2 regions of the uncultured Gordonia sp. genome follow, and region 1 is predicted to be linked to the other one. Evidence: riboswitches for the same ligand, from Rfam matches in the RefSeq annotation. Region 1 holds a riboswitch; the other holds the start of a gene.
What was found. A riboswitch is a leader RNA that binds a small molecule or an ion and turns the genes downstream of it on or off. The one in region 1 is predicted to bind S-adenosylmethionine.

Region 1 (8,734 bases):
GGCAGATCCGCCTCTTCGCCGACGACGAGGCCATCGCCAAGTACCTGTCCGGCACCGGTGAGATCGACAGGTACTCGTCGGTCCTCGTGGTGGATTGCGGCGACAGCGGAATGTCGATGTACACGGTCGACCCGGCAACGCTGTGCACCGGGGAGGCCATGCGTTCCCGGGCGATCAGCGGCCGCAGCATCGACGAGGCCATCGCCCGGTCGGTGACCCGGTCCGAACCGGACATCGCCGACGGCCCGGGATTCGGTCCGGGCCTGCGCGACGTGATCAGCGCCTGCCGCACGGCAAAAGAGGATCCGGCCCAGTCGGCACACAGCACACAGGGGCAGATCCCGCACGTCGCCGGGGTCGGCAAGGTCGACGTAACCGAGGGCATGGTCGCCGATGCGGTCGCACCGATGGTTGCGCGGGCCCGGCGTGCCGTTGCCGATGCCCTGGCCGTCGCGGCGAAGCGGGGTGCGGACCCCGAGGCCGTGGTCCTGGTCGGCGGGCTTGCGAACATTCCGGCGGTACGGACGATCGTGACCCGCCATGGGAGCAGAGCCGCGGTGATCCCGGCCATGCCGGAGCTGGCGTCGGCGGTCGGTGCCGCACGGCTCGCGGCAGCCCGGGCGGGCGCCTCGCGACAGACGGTCATCGGCGGCGGAATCACCCGCGGGCTGCTGTCCCCGCTGCCGCTGGCGGTAGTGGCCGCGCTCCTCGGTGCGGTGCTGATGACCCTGTACGCGGTGGGCACCACCCTGGCAGGACGTGAAGTGCCCGGCCCGGTGGAAGCACCGACCGTGGCCGAGCAACCGTCGATGGACCGTTCGTCGGCGGTCGGGGCGACGACGCGCTCATACCGGCGCCTACCCGAACAACGGCGGACGCAGCTGTCCTCCAGGGTTCCGCGGACCGAACCGTCGTGGACGGACACGCCGGGCTGGGCCACGATCGAACTCCCGCCGCCGGAGGCGTCGTCGACCACGACTCTGCGTCCGGCACCGCCCGCCGACGACGGTGTGCCGACGACCACGCTTGTCCCGCCTCCGCTGCGGCCCGAGACGTCAGCGCAGGCCCCGGGACAGTCGACGACCAGACCGCCGTCATTGACCGGGGAACCCTCACAGACCGGGGAACCATCCTCACCGGAGAAGCCGGAAACGCCGTCGTCGGGGAGTCCGGAGCCGAGCGACCCGGGCTCGGATCCGTCGTCCGGGCCGACCGCCGGTGAGGTGCCCTCGGATTCGGGGAGCGGTAACCAGATCAGTGCCCCGGCCGACGCCGGGCCCACGGCGGAGTCGACGTCGGGCACCGACCAGGAGTCAGGCACCGAGGTGCCGGAACCGGAAGGCACGTCGGAGAATCCCTAGGACCGCCGGTCCGGTCCGGAGACGGCTGTGCCCGTCCTACGGACGGGTTTGCCGCGCGACTTCGGCCGTGTACCGCAGCAGATCGGCGACCTCGTCGGTCTCGGTGAGGAAGCCGTCGTGTCCCTTCTCCGAATGCACCACATGCAGCCCGCCGACGGAGTTTCCGAGACCCTCGGCGAGCTCGTTCTGCAGGCGCAGGGGAAACAGCATGTCCGAGTCGATACCGCCGATGACCACGGGAACGGTACAGCCACGCAGCGCCGCCTCGACCCCGCCCCGATTCCTGCCGACGTCGTGGAGATTGGCCACCTCGGTCAGGAGGACATAGCTGCCGGGATCGAATCGCTCGATCAGTTTTTCCGCCTGGTACTCGAGGTAGCTTTCGATGGCGTAGCGGCCGCCGGTGAGGGGGTCCTCACCCGTTTGGGGTGAATTGCTGAATCGTTCGTCCAGCTCTGCCTCACCGCGGTAGGTCAGATGTGCGAGCCTGCGGGCGATACCCATGGCCGCGGCGGGAGACCTGCCGGTGCCGTAGAAGTCACCACCCTGCCAGTCCGGGTGGGCTCTGATCGCGGCGAGCTGCGCCGTTTGCATACCGACCTCGAACGCGGTGGCACGGGCGCTGATCGCCAGTACCAGTGCGGAGCGGAGCCGGTCGGGGAACCCGATGGCCCATTCGAGCGAGCGAGCGCCGCCCAGCGATCCGCCGATCACACACGCGACCTTGTCGATGCCGAGCCGATCCATCAGCCATACCTCGGCCCGGACCTGGTCGAGCAGCGTGATCCTGGGGAACCGCGAGCCCCAGGCCTTGCCGTCGGGTGCGATGGACGAAGGTCCGGTGGAACCCTGGCAACCGCCAAGGATGTTCATCGAGATGACACACCACTCGTCGGTGTCGATGGCACGCCCTTGGCCGATCACCTCACTCCACCAGCCGCCGGCCGGGTGCTCGTCATCGGCCGGGCCGGTGACATGGGAATCGCCGGTCAGCGCGTGCAACGCGAGGACCACGTTGTCGCGGTCCGCTGACAACGTGCCCCAGCGCTGGAACGCCATCGTCACGTTGTCGAACACCTCGCCGCTGTCGAGTGGCAGCGGTGCCAGCGTGGCGTAGGCCAACTGGCCGTCGGGAAGGTCCTCCCAGGACGTCACATCCGACAGACTGCCGACCCCTTGATTCGCGCTCGTTTGATTTGCGCTCGTCTGATTCGTGGTCATCGGCAGGAGTCTACCTGCGGCCCGCGCGGGCGATCTCGGTCGTGTACCGTAGCAGGTCCCCGATGGCGTCGGCCTCGGTGAGGAACCCGTCGTGGCCCTTGTCCGAACGCACCACATGCAGTCCGCCGACGGCATTGCCGAGGTTCTCGGCGATCTCCACCTGCAGGCGCAGTGGGTAGAGCCGGTCCGAGTCGATCCCGCCGACGACCACGGGTACCGTGCAGCCGCGCAACGCGGCCTCGACACCGCCACGTCCCCGGCCGACGTCGTGGGTGTTGAGCGAATCGGTGAGTACGACGTAGCTACCCGGGTCGAATCGCCGGCCCAGTTTGGCCGACTGATGTTCGAGGTAGCTTTCGACGGCGTATCGGCCGTCGGCGAGCGGATTCTCCGAACCCTGTGCGTCGTTGCCGAACCGGTCATCGAGTTCGACCTCGGCACGGTAGGACAGGTGCGCCATCCGCCGGGCGATACCCATACCGGTGGTGGGGGCCCGGCCGGTGCCGTAGTAGTCGCCGCCCTGCCAATCCGGGTCGGCCTTGATCGCGGTGATCTGGGTGGACTGGATGCCGATCTGATCGGCGGTGGCGCGCGCTCCGACAGCCAGCACCAGCGCGGACCGGATCCGGTCGGCGTGTCCGACAGCCCATTCCAGCGCCCGCGCACCACCCATCGAACCGCCGAGGACCGACGCCACCTGGCCGATGCCGAGCGCGTCCATCAGGGCCAGTTCGGCCCGCACCTGGTCACCGATCGTGACCCGCGGGAATCGCGATCCCCAGGGCCGGCCGTCCGGTGCGATCGATGACGGTCCGGTGGACCCGCGGCAACCACCGAGGACATTGGCCGAGACGACGCACCATTGGCCGGTGTCGACGGCGCAACCGGGACCGATCAGCCCGTCCCACCAGCCCGCGTCCGGATGGTTCTCGTCCGCGGGCCCGGTGACATGTGAGTCGCCGGTGAGAGCGTGCAGTGTGAGAACGACGTTGTCGCGGGCGGGCGACAACGTGCCCCAGCGCTGGAACGCCAGGGTCACGTCGTCGAGTCTCTCGCCGTTGTCGAGCGTGAGCGGCCCCACCGAGGTGTACATCAGCTCCCCGTCGGGAGTGTTCTCCCAGTCGAGGTCTCCGGTGGTCTCGGCTACCGGTTGGTCAATACTCACCGGCAAGAGTTGCTCACTTGTTCTCACGCATCACCTGTTCACTTGGCCGCGACGAATCCCTGCTCAAGGTCGGCGATGATGTCGTCGATACCTTCGATACCGACGGCGAGCCGGACCAATCCGGGGGTCACTCCGGCGGCGAGCTGCTCTTCGGGCGTCAACTGGCTGTGGGTGGTCGACGCCGGATGGATCACCAGGGAACGGACGTCGCCGATGTTGGCGACATGGCTGTGCAGCGTCAGCGCGTCGACGAACCGCTTGCCGGCATCGACTCCGCCGGTGATCTCGAACGCGACGATAGCGCCCTGCCCCTTGGGAGCCAATTCTTGCCCGCGCTCGTACCACGGCGACGCCGACAGACCGGCATACGTCACCGACGTGACCTGCGGATGATCGTTGAGATGTGCGGCGACGCGCTGCGCGTTGGCCACATGGCGCTCGACGCGCAGGCTCAGCGTTTCCAGACCCTGCGCCAGCAGGAAGGCGTTGAACGGCGAGATCGCCGCACCCGTGTCGCGCAGCAACTGCACGCGGATCTTCAGCGCGTATGCCGGCGCGCCGAGATCGGCGAACACGGCGCCGTGGTAGCTGGGGTCGGGGGTGGTGAATCCGGGGAACAGGTCGGTGCCGTCGCGCTGCACCCGCCAGTCGAAGGTTCCGCCGTCGATGATCACGCCGCCGATCGCGGTGCCGTGGCCGCCGATGTACTTGGTGGCCGAGTGGACCACGACGTCGGCGCCGTGGGCGAGCGGGTTGAGCAGGTACGGGGTGGCCACGGTGTTGTCGACGATCAGCGGCACGCCGTTGGTGTGGGCCACTTCCGAGATTCCCTTGATGTCGAGGATCTCGTTGCCGGGATTGGCGATGGACTCACCGTAGAAGGCACGGGTGTTGTCGCGGACCGCGGCCTGCCAGGAAGCGGGATCCTCGGGATCGTCGACGAAGGTGACTTCCACACCCAGCTTGGGCAGCGTGTAGTGGAACAGGTTGTAGGTTCCGCCGTACAGCCGGGGGCTCGCGACCACGTGACTGCCCGCCTCGGCCACATTGAGCAGCGCGTAGGTGGTGGCTGCCTGGCCCGAGGCCACCAGCAATGCCGCGACACCGCCTTCGAGTGCGGCCAGACGCTGTTCCACCGCGTCCTGCGTCGGATTCATGATGCGCGTGTAGATATTGCCGGGCTCGGCCAGGCCGAACAGGCTCGCGGCGTGCTGGGTGTCCTGGAAGGCATAACTGGTGGTCTGGTAGATCGGCAACGCGCGCGCCGGTCGTCGGATCCGGCGACTGGCCGACGTGGATCTGCTTGGTTTCGAAGCTCCAGTTGTCCGCTGGATTCGCTGCGTCAGACATGACGTGATACACAACTTTCTACGGTCGGCAGGGCCATGCGAGACCCTGGTGGGGTCCGACCTTCGGACCCGCGCTTGCCGGGAGGCCTGACGGCCCCCAACCCGGTCATCACCCGGAGCACCCCACCGCGGATGGAGGGTTGCCGATCAGCGAGCCGGGGCTTTGCGCTGATACTTATGACCTGGCGACAAGGATATAACACCGATTCGGGGCAAGGAGAACCCTCCTACTCAGATCGATTGCAACGCCGCCGATATCGGCGCCGCCATGAGCTGTGTGAACGATCTCACCGTGGCTCTCCGGAATGGTGCCGCCGTCCGTCGCCGTTGCGGCTTTCGTGCCGGCTGAATCCACCCGCCCCGTCCTGCAGTTCGCCGATCCGCCGCAACGAACCGGCGGTGATTCGTCGCGCCGTCCGGGGTGGGTGATCCTCGCGTCGGCACGTAGGCTCGGGAGCCGTGTCCATCGTCATCACCACGGTCAATGTCAACGGCATCCGAGCCGCGGTCAAACAACGCAACGAACGCAACGAGGGAATGCTGCGCTGGTTGTCGCACACGGCCTCCGATGTGATCCTCCTGCAGGAGATCCGGGCCTCGCACAAGCAGGCCCATGACGCGCTGGCTCCCGCACTGGCGAGGGGCTGGCATCTGACGATGACCGAGTCGTCGGTGAAAGGGCATGCAGGCGTCGGCGTGTTGAGCCGCACCGAGCCCGTCGCAGTGCGGACCGGATTCGGCAGCACCGAGTTCGACGGCCTCGGCCGGTATGTCGAGGCCGACTTCACCGACCCCGGTACAGGCGAGCTGACCGTCGCCAGCCTGTACCTGCCCAAGGGTGCCGCCGACACCCCGCAGGACGCGGCCAAGTTCGAGGAGAAGAAGCGCTTCCTCGACGAGTTCGGCGTCCATCTCGGCCACCTCGGAGCACAGTCGAGGGGAGTGGTCGTCGGTGGCGACTGGAATATCGCTCCCGCCGAGGCGGACATCAAGAACTGGAAGGGCAACCTCAAGAGCCCCGGATTCCTGCCGCACGAGCGCGAGTGGGTCGCGGGTCTGCTGGCGTCGGGATGGTCCGATGTCGTCCGGGACCTGCACCCACAGGCAGCGGGACCGTACAGCTGGTGGTCGTGGCGCGGTAAGGCCTTCGACAACGACGCGGGCTGGCGCATCGACTACCTGCTGGCGAATGCGCCGATGGCGGCGCGGGCGGGTGCGGCGGTCGTCGACCGGGCCGACGCCTACGATCTGCGCTGGTCCGACCACGCACCTGTGACCGTCACCTTCGGCTGACGTGCCCGCGCGCGACAGGACGACGTGCCGACATAATCCGGTTGAACGGCTTTGAGACACTGGAACCCATGACGAGTGAAGACGCCGCCGGCGCAGGAGCCGAACCCCGCAGCGGCAAGCGGGTCCTGTCCGGAATCCAGCCGACCAGTGACTCCTTTCATCTCGGGAATTACCTCGGGGCGGTCCGTCAGTGGGTGCAGCTGCAAGAGGATTTCGACGCCTTCTACTTCATCCCCGACATGCACGCGATCACGGTGCCGCATGACCCGAAAGTGCTGCGTGAGCGCACCCGGGTGGCGGTGGCGCAGTTGCTGGCGGTGGGCGTCGACCCCGGCCGCGCGACGATCTACGTCCAGTCGCACGTTCCCGAGATCGCGCAGCTGACGTGGGTGCTCTCGTGCCTCACCGGTTTCGGCGAGGCGAGCCGGATGACCCAGTTCAAGGACAAGTCCGCGAAGCAGGGGGTGGACGCGGCCGGCGTGGGCCTGTTCACCTACCCGATCCTGATGGCCGCCGACATCCTGGCCTTCCAGGTGGATCTGGTGCCGGTGGGTGAGGACCAGCGCCAGCATCTGGAGCTGACCCGCGATCTTGCGCAACGCTTCAACAAGCGGTTCGGCCGGGCGCTCCGGGTACCCGAGCCGTTCATCGTGTCCGAGTTCGCCAAGATCTACGACCTGCAGAACCCGACCTCGAAGATGAGCAAGTCGGCCGACACAGACAAGGGCCTGATCAATCTGCTCGACGACCCGAACCGCTCGGCCAAGAAGATCCGTTCCGCGGTCACCGACACCGGTGCCGAGATCAGCTTCGACCGCGAGAACAAGCCGGGTGTGAGCAACCTGCTGACCATCCAGTCCGCGCTCAGCGGCGTCGGTGTCGATGACCTCGTCGCCAAGTACGCGGGTAAGGGGTACGGCGACCTGAAGGTCGACACCGCCGAGGTGCTGTCCGATTTCGTGGAGCCCTTGCGTGGGCGGGTCGCCGAATACACCGCAGATCCGGCGTATCTCGACGGGATCCTCGCGGTGGGAGCACAACGCGCGCGCGAGATTGCATCGGACACACTCAAGGTTGTGTATGACAAAGTAGGCTTCCTGGCACCGAAGGTGTGAGGGCGCATCTCCCTCGCATCGCGACGAGGGAGACATCGGGGATGAGTTCTGCGATCGATTCGGCCAAGGGCGCGGTGAGCTCGGGGAAGGAGAAGTTCGCCGAGGCACAGCAACGATGGCCGTTGCTCAAACACATCCTCGACACGGTCACCCGATACGGCGAACGCCGCGGAAACCTGCACGGTGCCAGCATCGCCTTCACCGGCATCCTGGCGCTCATTCCGGTCCTGATGGTCGCGTTCGCCATCGCCGGTTATGTCCTGGCGGGCAATCAGGAGTGGCTCGACAAGATCCAGGACTCGGTCGTCGAGCAGATGCCCGGCGACATGGGCTCCCAGGTGTCCGATCTGATCGATTCGGCGATTTCCTCCCGCGCCACGGTCGGTGCGGTCGGTCTGCTCGGTGCCGCGTTCACCGGTGTCGGCTGGATGTCGGGCGTGCGGATGGCGCTGACCGAAATGTGGGGCGGCCGCATCAAACGCAACGCGGTGCTGGCCAAGCTCGGCGACCTGCTGACCTTCGTGGTCCTCGGCCTGGCATTCATCGTCACGATGGCGCTGAGCGCACTGGGCAGCAGCGGGCTGCTCAACGAGAGCATGAAGTGGCTGATGATCGACGACATGCCTTGGGCGGCAACCCTTATCCGGGTAACGTCGATCACCGTCTCGTTGTGTGCGTCGTGGATGCTGTTCACCTTCGTCCAGGCACGCCTGCCGCTGATGAAAGTGCCGTTCCGCCGTTGCCTGCGGGCCGGTCTGCTGATGGCGGTGGCCTTCGAGATCCTCAAGACCTTCGGTGGCATCTACCTGACATCGGTGACCAGAGGCCCGGCCGGTGCGGCCTTCGGCTCGATCATCGGCATCATGGTGTTCGCCTACCTGGCATCGCGAATCCTGTTGTACGCCACGGCCTGGTGCGCCACCGACCCGAGGAACGAGGCATACCAGGTGGTCGACCAGATCGAGCCGCCGACCGAAGAGGACGAGCAACGAACCGTCGTCGTTTCGCCGACGTATACGGTCAGCCCGACGCCGCGGCCGTCGGTGATCGCCGGTGCATTGGCGGCGGGGGCAGTTGTCGGCGCGGTGGTCGGGGGTCTTGTGCGGCACTGAGTCGCCGGAGCTGTGCGAGTTGTCCACAGCCGGGTAAGTGGTCTCCGAAAATCAGCCGTTGCGGGCCGATACTGGTAGTCGTGACCTGGGAGGAGAATTACCATGACTGCTATGCCGA
Region 2 (8,734 bases), on a different contig from region 1:
GGTGATGGGTTTGTCGACGAACTCGTACACGAGACCGGCAGCCACGAGTGAGAGTACGAAACACAGTGCCACCGCACACAGCCAGCCCGTGAACCCGACGGCGTGCCCAGCGAGCAAGTATTTCACGACGATCACCATCACCGGGTATTGCATCAGGTAGAAGGCGTACGAGATGTCGCCCAGCCATACCATCGGGCCGGTTGCGTTGAGTCCCCGGTGGCCGGTGGCGTCGCGCACACATGCGGTGGCGATGACGGCGGCGGTCGGCAGCAGGATCAGCACGCTCATCGAGAAGTTCGACGGCACCCACCACGTCGCCGCGAACGACACCGCCAACGCCGCCAGCGGCCACCACAGCCGGGTGTTACGCCAGCGCCCGCTGATCACCAGTCGCGCCACCAGAACCCCGAGGAAGAATTCGGGCAGGCGCGAGAGTGGGAAGTAGTAGCTCAGCCAGTAGCCGTGGTCGGCGTAGCCGAGGAAGTCGTGCGCGAAGAACGCGGGATCGGCATTGTACCCGTACTCGCGGGTGGTGGTGGGCAGCGTGCCGTCGGCGGCGACGGCCATCCGGGCGCCGAACATGTTGCCGGTGCCCTTGTAGCCGTCGGCGAACAGGTAGTAGCACGTGTGCAGCGCCACGATCAGGGCGAACATCACGCCGATGGCCATCGGCAGCAACCGATCGGCGATCCTCTCGATCAGTGGAACCAGGAACGGGAAGGTGAGATAGAAGAGCATCTCCGAACACAACGACCATGCCGGGATGTTCAGGCCGCCCAGCGACGTCCAGTTGGGCCACCACGTCTGCACCAGTGCCGTCGTGGGCAACCAGGTGACCAGTTTGCCGAGCGGAACCGGCAGCACCAGCACCAGCGTGGCCACGGCCACCAGATGCGTCGGATAGATCTTCTTCACGCGGCGCCAGATGAAGGCGCGCGGGGTGTCGCCGGGGCGGCGCGTCCACAGCATGATGAAACCGCTGAGTACGAAGAAGAACGTGACGCCCGCCGCACCCACCTGCATCGGGACGGCCTTGGCGATCGTCCAGTAGGTGTCGCTTCCGTAGAACGGATACACCGGCAGAAACACCACGGTGTGCAGCACGAATACAGCCAGCGCCGCCCACCAGCGCATCCCGGTCAGCGACGGCAGCCGCGCGCCGCGTACGGCGGGCATGCCAGCGTCAGGCGCGCTGGTCGCCGGTGTTCTGCCGGCCGTAGTGTCGGTGGCCGTGGTGTCGGTGGCCGGGGTGTTGCGGTCGGTTGTATCCGTCACCGCCGGAACTCAGTAGCCGGGCCGGCCGCCACCACCCTGCGGCAGTTGCGGTGGCGCCTGCTGGGCCGGTGCTTGCTGGACCGGGGCCTGGGTTTCCACCGGGGCCTGCTGGACGGGTGCTTGCTGGACCGGGGCCTGGGTTTCCACCGGGGCCTGTTCGACGGGTGCCTGCTCTTGGACCGGGGCCTGAGTTTGCTCTTGCACGGGCTCGGTGACCTCAGGCGTCGTGCTCGACGGCGCGGGAGCCTTGCTCGACGACTTGCTCGGCGAACTGCTCGGGGAGGACGACACGCTCGATGACGACGGTGTGTCGGAGTCTGTGTCGGAGCCGCAGGCGGCGAGCCCGACGGCCAGCGGCACCAGCAAGGCGATGGCCGCGATACGGGCGGTGCGGCCGGGTTTGGTCAGACGTGCTGTGGTCAGAGATGGTGTGGTCACCAGGGTTCCTTCGGGTACGGCAGTGCGCCGGACAGGCGAGTGCGGGGCCGGCCCCCACACCGGTTCACCGTGTGGTGAACATACCCGGCATATTAAGTGATCAGGGCGCGTTTCGGCAGTCACCCTTCGGGTGACATGCCCAGAGCCGTAGCAGGTGGGTCCCGAACCGGACCCGTTTTCGGCCACGGTGAGCCGAACTCCCGAACCCGATTGACGCGGTTCGCGGTGGTGGGACACCCTTGGTCGTGGGTCACGAGTACCAGCGACAAGCCCCGGCTCGCTGGTCGGCAACCCTCCACCACGGTGGGGTGCTCCGGGTGACGACCCGGCCGTGTTCAACCGGACACGGCAAGCGTGGATCTCCCAAGGAGCTTTTGTCATGACTGCTGTCCTGTCCAGTCCTGTCGCCTCACCGTTCGTCCCGGGGTACATCCCGGCTCTCGCCGACGTCGTCGGTGCTGACGAACGGGTGCCGCTGCTCGATGGATCGTCGGTGCGGTATGCCAACTTCGACTACGCCGCCAGCGCACCGGCCCTACGATCGGTCGCCGACAGGCTGCTCGACGCCCTGCCGCAGTACGCGAGCGTGCACCGCGGAGCAGGTGCGCTGTCGCAGATCACCACCCACCGCTACGAGCAGGCCCGCGAACGCATCCGTCGGTTCGTGCGCGCCCGCGCCGACGACCATGTGGTGTTCACCCGCAACACCACCGACTCGATCAATCTGCTCGCGCACTGCCTCGGCAAGCGCGGTGACGTGGTGGTTCTCGACATCGAGCATCACGCCAACCTTCTTCCGTGGCAGTGTCTTTCGGGAACCCGGCTGGTCACTGCGTGCTCCACCGTCGAGGACACCCTCGCCGCACTCGATGCCGAGCTGGCATCGAATCCTGCTGCGCTGCTGGCGATCACGGCGGCATCGAACGTGACCGGGGAGGTGCTGCCGATTTCGCGGCTCGCCTCGATCGCCCACCGTCACGGCGCCCGGATACTGGTCGACGCAGCGCAACTCGTCGCGCATCAACCGATTTCGGTGGTCAGCCACGGCATCGACTATCTGGTGTTCTCCGGCCACAAGCTGTACGCGCCGTTCGGGGCGGGGGTTCTGGTGGGCCGCGGTGACTGGCTGGACGGGGCTTCGCCGTACCTGGCCGGTGGCGGCGCGAGCGCGGAGGTGGCGTCCGGCGGAACGGTGCAGTGGCATACCGGACCGGCCAGGCACGAGGCCGGATCGCCCAACGTCCTCGGTGCGGTATCCATCGCCGACGCGTGTGAATCTTTGTCCGTCATCGGTTTCGAGGCCATCGGCTACCACGAACATACTCTGCGTGAGCGTCTCGACGCGGGGCTGGCGGCCATCGACGGAGTGCGCCCGCTGCGGATCTTCTCCGACTCGACCGGTCGTGTCGGAATCGCGGGCTTCGCCGTCGACGGACTATCCGCGCGCACGGTGGCCTGCTACCTCAGCGACCACCACGGCATCGGGGTGCGTGACGGACGGTTCTGTGCGCATCCGTTGCTGACCCGTCTGGGCTACCCGGACGGTGCCGTGCGCGCCAGCTTCGGTCTCGGTACCGCTGCCGACGACATCGATCGTCTGTTGAATGCATTGTCGGAGTTGGTGTCCCGTCGCGACACCGCACGAGTGAAAGAGAGCCTGGGATGAGTGTCGATATCGCCGAAGCAGCCGGACGCACCACCATTAGTGTCGGCCGGCCGCAACTGGTGGTCGCGCTGCGGGGCGACACCGACGTCGACCTGCCGATCGTGGTGCGCCGCCCCACCCTGCGCGACGCCCAGCGGGCCCGCAACGTCCTGCGATCGGGGCAGCGGGATCCGGCGAATTTCATTGTGGCCCTTGAGGTGGAGGTGGCGATCGCCGCACATCCGGCATCGGCACGCGCCTCGGTCGGTGCTGTCCCGACGGACTCGACGGGCTCGGAAACGGTGCGCTACATCGGAACCCCGCACGGACTCATCGGCCTCATCCGCGACATCTACGCGGCCGAGGTCGCCGACGCGGTGATCATCACCCCGCTCGACGGTTCGGCCACCGAGGCCCGCATCCGCGAAGAGGTCATCCCCGCCTTCGTCGCCTGAGAAGCTTTCTGGTGATATCGAAATCGACCTTCGCTGCTTGAGGTGCCCCCATTGCTGGTCGAGGCTCGGACGCTGGGCGAACTCGCACCAGCCGGCAGATGGCCCGCCCACCGTTCCCGGTCAGGCTTCGCCGCGTTCCCACTGTTCGATGAGGGTGGCCTCGGCGTCGTCGGTGAGGGTGCCGTAGAGGCGGAAGCGGGCCATGCCGCCGTCGGGGAAGATGTCGAGGCGGGCTTCGGTCATCGGGCGGTCGAGGTCGATGACGAACCGGTGCCGGGTGTCGGGCAGCAGCTGAGTGCGGGGCAGCACCTCGAACCATTCGCCGGTCTCCCCGTCGCGGCCGCGTACGGTCGCAGATCCGGGCGAATTGCCGAGGAAATAGCTGGTGTCGAGTTCGACCAGGCTGACGCGGCTGCGGCCGGCCAGCCGCACCTGCACCCAGTCGTTGCCGGCGTCGCGGCGTCGGGAGGTCTCCCACCCTTCGCCCATGGTGCGGGCGCGGCCGGGCATCAGCAGGTTGTTGGGGGAGCTGTAGAACATGTTGGAGCAGGCGGTCACCAGTCCGCCGTTCTCCAGCGCGGCCAGGTCGAAGTGGCCGTAGCGGAAGAACTTCGGGTCGGGCACGCCGCGGCCGTGCACCCGGAACCGGGCCACACCGCCGTCAGGATGCATGGTGAGCCGCACGTGGGTGAAGCGTTCCTTGGCGTCGACGCGGAACGGGTTGCGGGTGTCGCCGTCGACGGGCCGCTTGTCGACGATGGTCATCCAGTTGTCCGCGGCGGCGAGTTCCTCACCCGACACGATTCCCTCGACCGCAATCGCCTCGACGGAGACGAACGGCGGATAGTTGCCCTTGAACCATGAGGTGTCGACGACCACGCCGTACACCACGCCGGGCGCCCCGAGCCGCACGATCGCCTGGTCGACGCCGGGCTCACGCCGACGTCGCGTCTCCCAGCCGTCGTACACCTGACCCTTATGCCCGAATGTGGCCGGCCGGTACTCGGCGGGCGGGGTGTTGAGCAGGTTCTGGACCTCGGCGAACAGATCGTCGTTGGTCCAGACCACCGCCCCGCCGAGATTTCGCAGCGCCAGATCCGGCATCGAGGTGAAGTGCGGGCGGGAGGCCGTGGGCGCGGGTAGGGGGGCGGGTGGGGAAGGCGTCACAACGCCCGATCCTAATGCCGATCCCCCGCCGTCGCCGGGCTCACGAAGTGAGCCGCCTTCTTGATCCCTGAGGCCGAAGCGACGAAGTCGCGAAGGTCACGAAGGGTCCGGTGAGACGAGCACCTGAGGCGCCACCTCCCGGACCTTCGATGAACGGACTCAGTGCTCTTCGCTCTTGAGACGCTCGACGGCCTCGACCGCCACCTTCTCGGCCTCTTCGCGACCGACCCAGCCACCGGGGTTGACTTCCTTACCCGGCTCGAGGTCCTTGTAGTGCTCGAAGAAGTGCGAGATCGCGTTCAGCTCGAACTCACTGACGTCGCCGACGTCCTGGATGTGATCCCAGCGCACGTCACCGGCCGGCACGGCGAGCAGCTTGTCGTCGCCGCCGGCCTCGTCGGACATCGTGTACATCGCCACGACCCGGGCCTTGACGACGACACCCGGGTACACCGACTCGGGGAGCAGGACCAGCACGTCGAGCGGGTCGCCGTCCTCACCGAGGGTGTTGTCGGCGTAGCCGTAGTCGGCGGGGTAGCCGAACGCGGTGTACAGGTAGCGGTCGAGGAAGACCTTGCCCGTCTCGTGATCGACCTCGTACTTGTTGCGGCTGCCTTTGGGGATCTCGATGACCACATCGAATTCCACGTTTCCTCCTGCGGTAGATCCTGCGGTAGAGACACCGTGCGGGCCTTCGGTCGCCCGCACGAACCGCCTAGAACGATACTGTTAGACCTGTATCCCTGATGTCGGACCCGGAGGTTTTGTGCGCGGCAATGTCGGCTCGCGTCCCAGGAGGACTCGACGAATTCTGATCTGGACGCTGCTGTCGGTGGTGATGGTCGCGATTCTGGCGGTGGGTGCGATCGTCGCTTACAGCCAGTTTCGCGACAACGAGCTGCCCGCGGGAATCCCGCCCAGGCCCGCGGCGATCGTCGTCGACCCGCAGATCAGGCCGGTCTCGCCGGACGCGCCCACACCGTCGTCGGCGGGCGTGCGCACTGCCATCGCGGCCTCGATCAAGGCCCCGGAGCTCGGCGAGTTCACCGGTCAGATCTCCGATCCGCGTACCGGTGAGGTGCTGTGGTCCAAGAGTCCCGACAAACCGCGCGTCCCGGCATCCAACGCCAAGGTGCTGACCGGTGCGGCGGCGCTGATCGGGCTCCCGCACGACAAACGCCTGACGACACAGGTGCTGTCCGGTCCCGGCGGGCAGCTGATCCTCAAGGGCGCGGGCGATCCGACGCTGTCCGCGCAGCCGAAGGGGTCGGCCACGTTCTACACCGACCCGGGCCGCATCGCCGACCTGGCCGCGCAGATCAAGAAGTCCGGTACAGCCGTCTCGTCGGTGGCCGTCGACGTGTCGTCGTTCAGCGGATCGTCGATGAACAGCAACTGGGAACGCGCCGACATCGCCGGCGGTGACATCACCCCCATCGAGTCGCTGATCGTCGACGGCGGCCGCACGACGGATCCGCTCGACGAGTTCTCTCCCCGTACCGCCCAACCGGCGAAGGTGGCCGGCAAGGTGCTCGCCGAGGCGCTGGACGTCGACTTCGATGACGCCGGGACCACCGCGGGCGCCGACGCGAAGGTCGTGGCGTCGGTGCGGTCGGCGCCGCTGCAGACGCGGGTCGAGGACATGCTGCGGTTCAGCGACAACGTGCTCGCCGAAACCCTGGCCATCGAGTTGTCGGTGGCCCGTGGTGGTCCGGCTACCCTGTCTGCGGGGGCCGCCGCGGTGAAGGCGACACTGGCCGACGCCGGTTTCGACGTCGCCGGCGTCACGATGGACGATTCGTCGGGACTCTCGTACGACAACCGGGTATCGGCGACGATCCTGGACACGGTGATGTCGGCGGCCAGCGCTCCCGAGTCGGGTTCGGGTGGAGATTCGGGCGTGAGCGCGCAGACCCGCACCGCGATACGGCCGCTGCTCGACGGACTGCCGATCGCGGCCGGTACAGGCACGCTGGCCACCCGGTTCGATCCGTCGACCAATCCGGGTGCCGGCTGGGCGCGCGCCAAGACCGGAACGCTGACGGGCGTCAGTTCGTTGACGGGGATAGTGCAGACCGTCGACGGCCGCGTGTTGTCGTATGCGCTGATCTCCGGCGGGACCTCCCCGGCGGACGCGAGACCGGCGCTCGACGCGGTGGTCGGAGACCTGAGAGAGTGCGGATGTCGCTGATGCAGACTGAGAACGGTGATGTGGAGTCGATCGGGGAGCGGATCGACTGGTCGGTGGCCGCGAGTATCGGTAAGCGGTTGTCTCGACCGGGCCCCAAGATCACCGCGTACACGCGCGAGGCCGCCTACGCCGAACTTCTCGACGCCGCGACCCGCGCCGAGGCCCCGGTCCGCGAGGTGACCGGCCTGGCGGACGGCCTGCGCGTCCCCACCACTCGCGTCCTCGACCGCCACGAGTGGGTCGATGCCGCCGCCCGTTCCATGCAATCCATGCTCGGCGTCAAAGGCGCCGAAGATACCGAGTCACACCCGGACCCCTTGATCCCTGAGGCCGAAGCGACGAAGGAGCGAGGGACGCGTTGGGTCCGGCGACCCGACACACCTGACGCCCCCACCTCCGACTCCCTCACCGCCATCCCCGGCAAACTCTGGCGCTCATCCCTGTCGACGATCGAAAAGGTCCCCGCCACCGTCGGCGGCGCCCAGGCGGGCACCCTCCTGGCCTTCCTGTCGTCGGCGATCCTCGGCCAGTACGATCCGTTCACCCCCGACCCGGACACCGGCGAGCCGGGCGTCCTGATGGTCGTGGCCCCCAACATCATCTCGGTCGAACGCACCCTCCAGGTGGTGCCGTCCGATTTCCGGCTGTGGGTGTGCCTGCACGAGGTGACGCACCGAGTGCAGTTCTCGGCCAATCCGTGGCTGCGGCAGTACATGACCGACAACATCGAACGTCTCACGGCGGATGCGGGGGAGTCGGTGTCGGAGGTCGTCACCCGTATCACCGAGGCCGTGCGCAGCGACAAGCCCCGTGAAAAGGGCATCATCGGCGCGATGCAGCTGCTGCAGTCGCCCGAGCAGTACGAGGCGTTCAGCCGCATGATGATGCTGGGCACACTGCTGGAGGGCCATGCCGACCATGTGATGGATGCGGTCGGCCCGGCCCACGTGCCGACGGTCGCGGCTATCCGCGAGGCGTTCGACACCAAACGCACCGCCCGGCAGAGCCCGCTGCAACGCATCTTCCGCGCCCTCATCGGCATGGATGCCAAGATGGCCCAGTACGTGCGCGGTAAGGCGTTCGTCGACGAGGTGGTGGGCACGGTCGGGATGGAGCGTTTCAACGCGATCTGGACCTCACCGGAGACGATGCCGTTGCCCGCCGAGATCGACGAGCCGAAAAAGTGGATCGAACGGGTGCTGTAACCGCGGCCGTCGCCGCCTTCGCCCGCACATACCTCGACGGGTCGCCGACCGACCGTCCCCCTTCGTCGGTAGAGGTGCGAGGAGCGCAAGCGACGAGCCTCGAAACCCCGCAAGTCGACGATGGCCCCTCACCCGATGCTGTCTGCGTGGCACTCTCGGGCGGCCCCGACTCCCTGGCCCTGCTCACCGGTGCCATCCGGGCCGGCCTGACGGTCCACGCGATAGTCGTCGACCACGGCCTACAGTCTGGCTCGGCAGACATCGCCCGCAGGGCCACCGATCAGGCGATTGCCCTCGGTGCGACGGCCGAGGTGGTCACGGTCACGGTCGACGGTCCGGGCGGAATGGAGGCCGCGGC

Region 2: linked by a shared signal. The riboswitch ahead of Q0627_RS06690 (aminotransferase class V-fold PLP-dependent enzyme) and the one ahead of Q0627_RS11520 (bifunctional o-acetylhomoserine/o-acetylserine sulfhydrylase) in region 1 are both predicted to bind S-adenosylmethionine.

Annotation. Positions count from the first base shown of each region.
Region 1 covers NZ_CALLZT010000125.1:37,431-46,164, reverse strand. Annotated here, with positions in the region: gene Q0627_RS11535 (Hsp70 family protein) at 1-1,361, shown strand, start outside; gene Q0627_RS11530 (homoserine O-acetyltransferase) at 1,398-2,582, opposite strand; gene Q0627_RS11525 (homoserine O-acetyltransferase) at 2,593-3,753, opposite strand; partial or broken gene Q0627_RS11520 (bifunctional o-acetylhomoserine/o-acetylserine sulfhydrylase) at 3,786-5,097, opposite strand; SAM riboswitch class IV at 5,163-5,279, opposite strand; gene Q0627_RS11515 (exodeoxyribonuclease III) at 5,556-6,389, shown strand; gene trpS (tryptophan--tRNA ligase) at 6,458-7,504, shown strand; gene Q0627_RS11505 (YhjD/YihY/BrkB family envelope integrity protein) at 7,546-8,616, shown strand; gene Q0627_RS11500 (Uma2 family endonuclease) at 8,719-8,734, shown strand, end outside.
Region 2 covers NZ_CALLZT010000077.1:4,108-12,841, reverse strand. Annotated here, with positions in the region: gene Q0627_RS06700 (acyltransferase) at 1-1,275, opposite strand, end outside; partial or broken gene Q0627_RS06695 (hypothetical protein) at 1,285-1,482, opposite strand; SAM riboswitch class IV at 1,962-2,074, shown strand; gene Q0627_RS06690 (aminotransferase class V-fold PLP-dependent enzyme) at 2,093-3,379, shown strand; gene Q0627_RS06685 (hypothetical protein) at 3,376-3,813, shown strand; gene alc (allantoicase) at 3,934-4,917, opposite strand; gene Q0627_RS06675 (inorganic diphosphatase) at 5,140-5,628, opposite strand; gene dacB (D-alanyl-D-alanine carboxypeptidase/D-alanyl-D-alanine-endopeptidase) at 5,819-7,171, shown strand; gene Q0627_RS06665 (zinc-dependent metalloprotease) at 7,171-8,376, shown strand; gene tilS (tRNA lysidine(34) synthetase TilS) at 8,523-8,734, shown strand, end outside.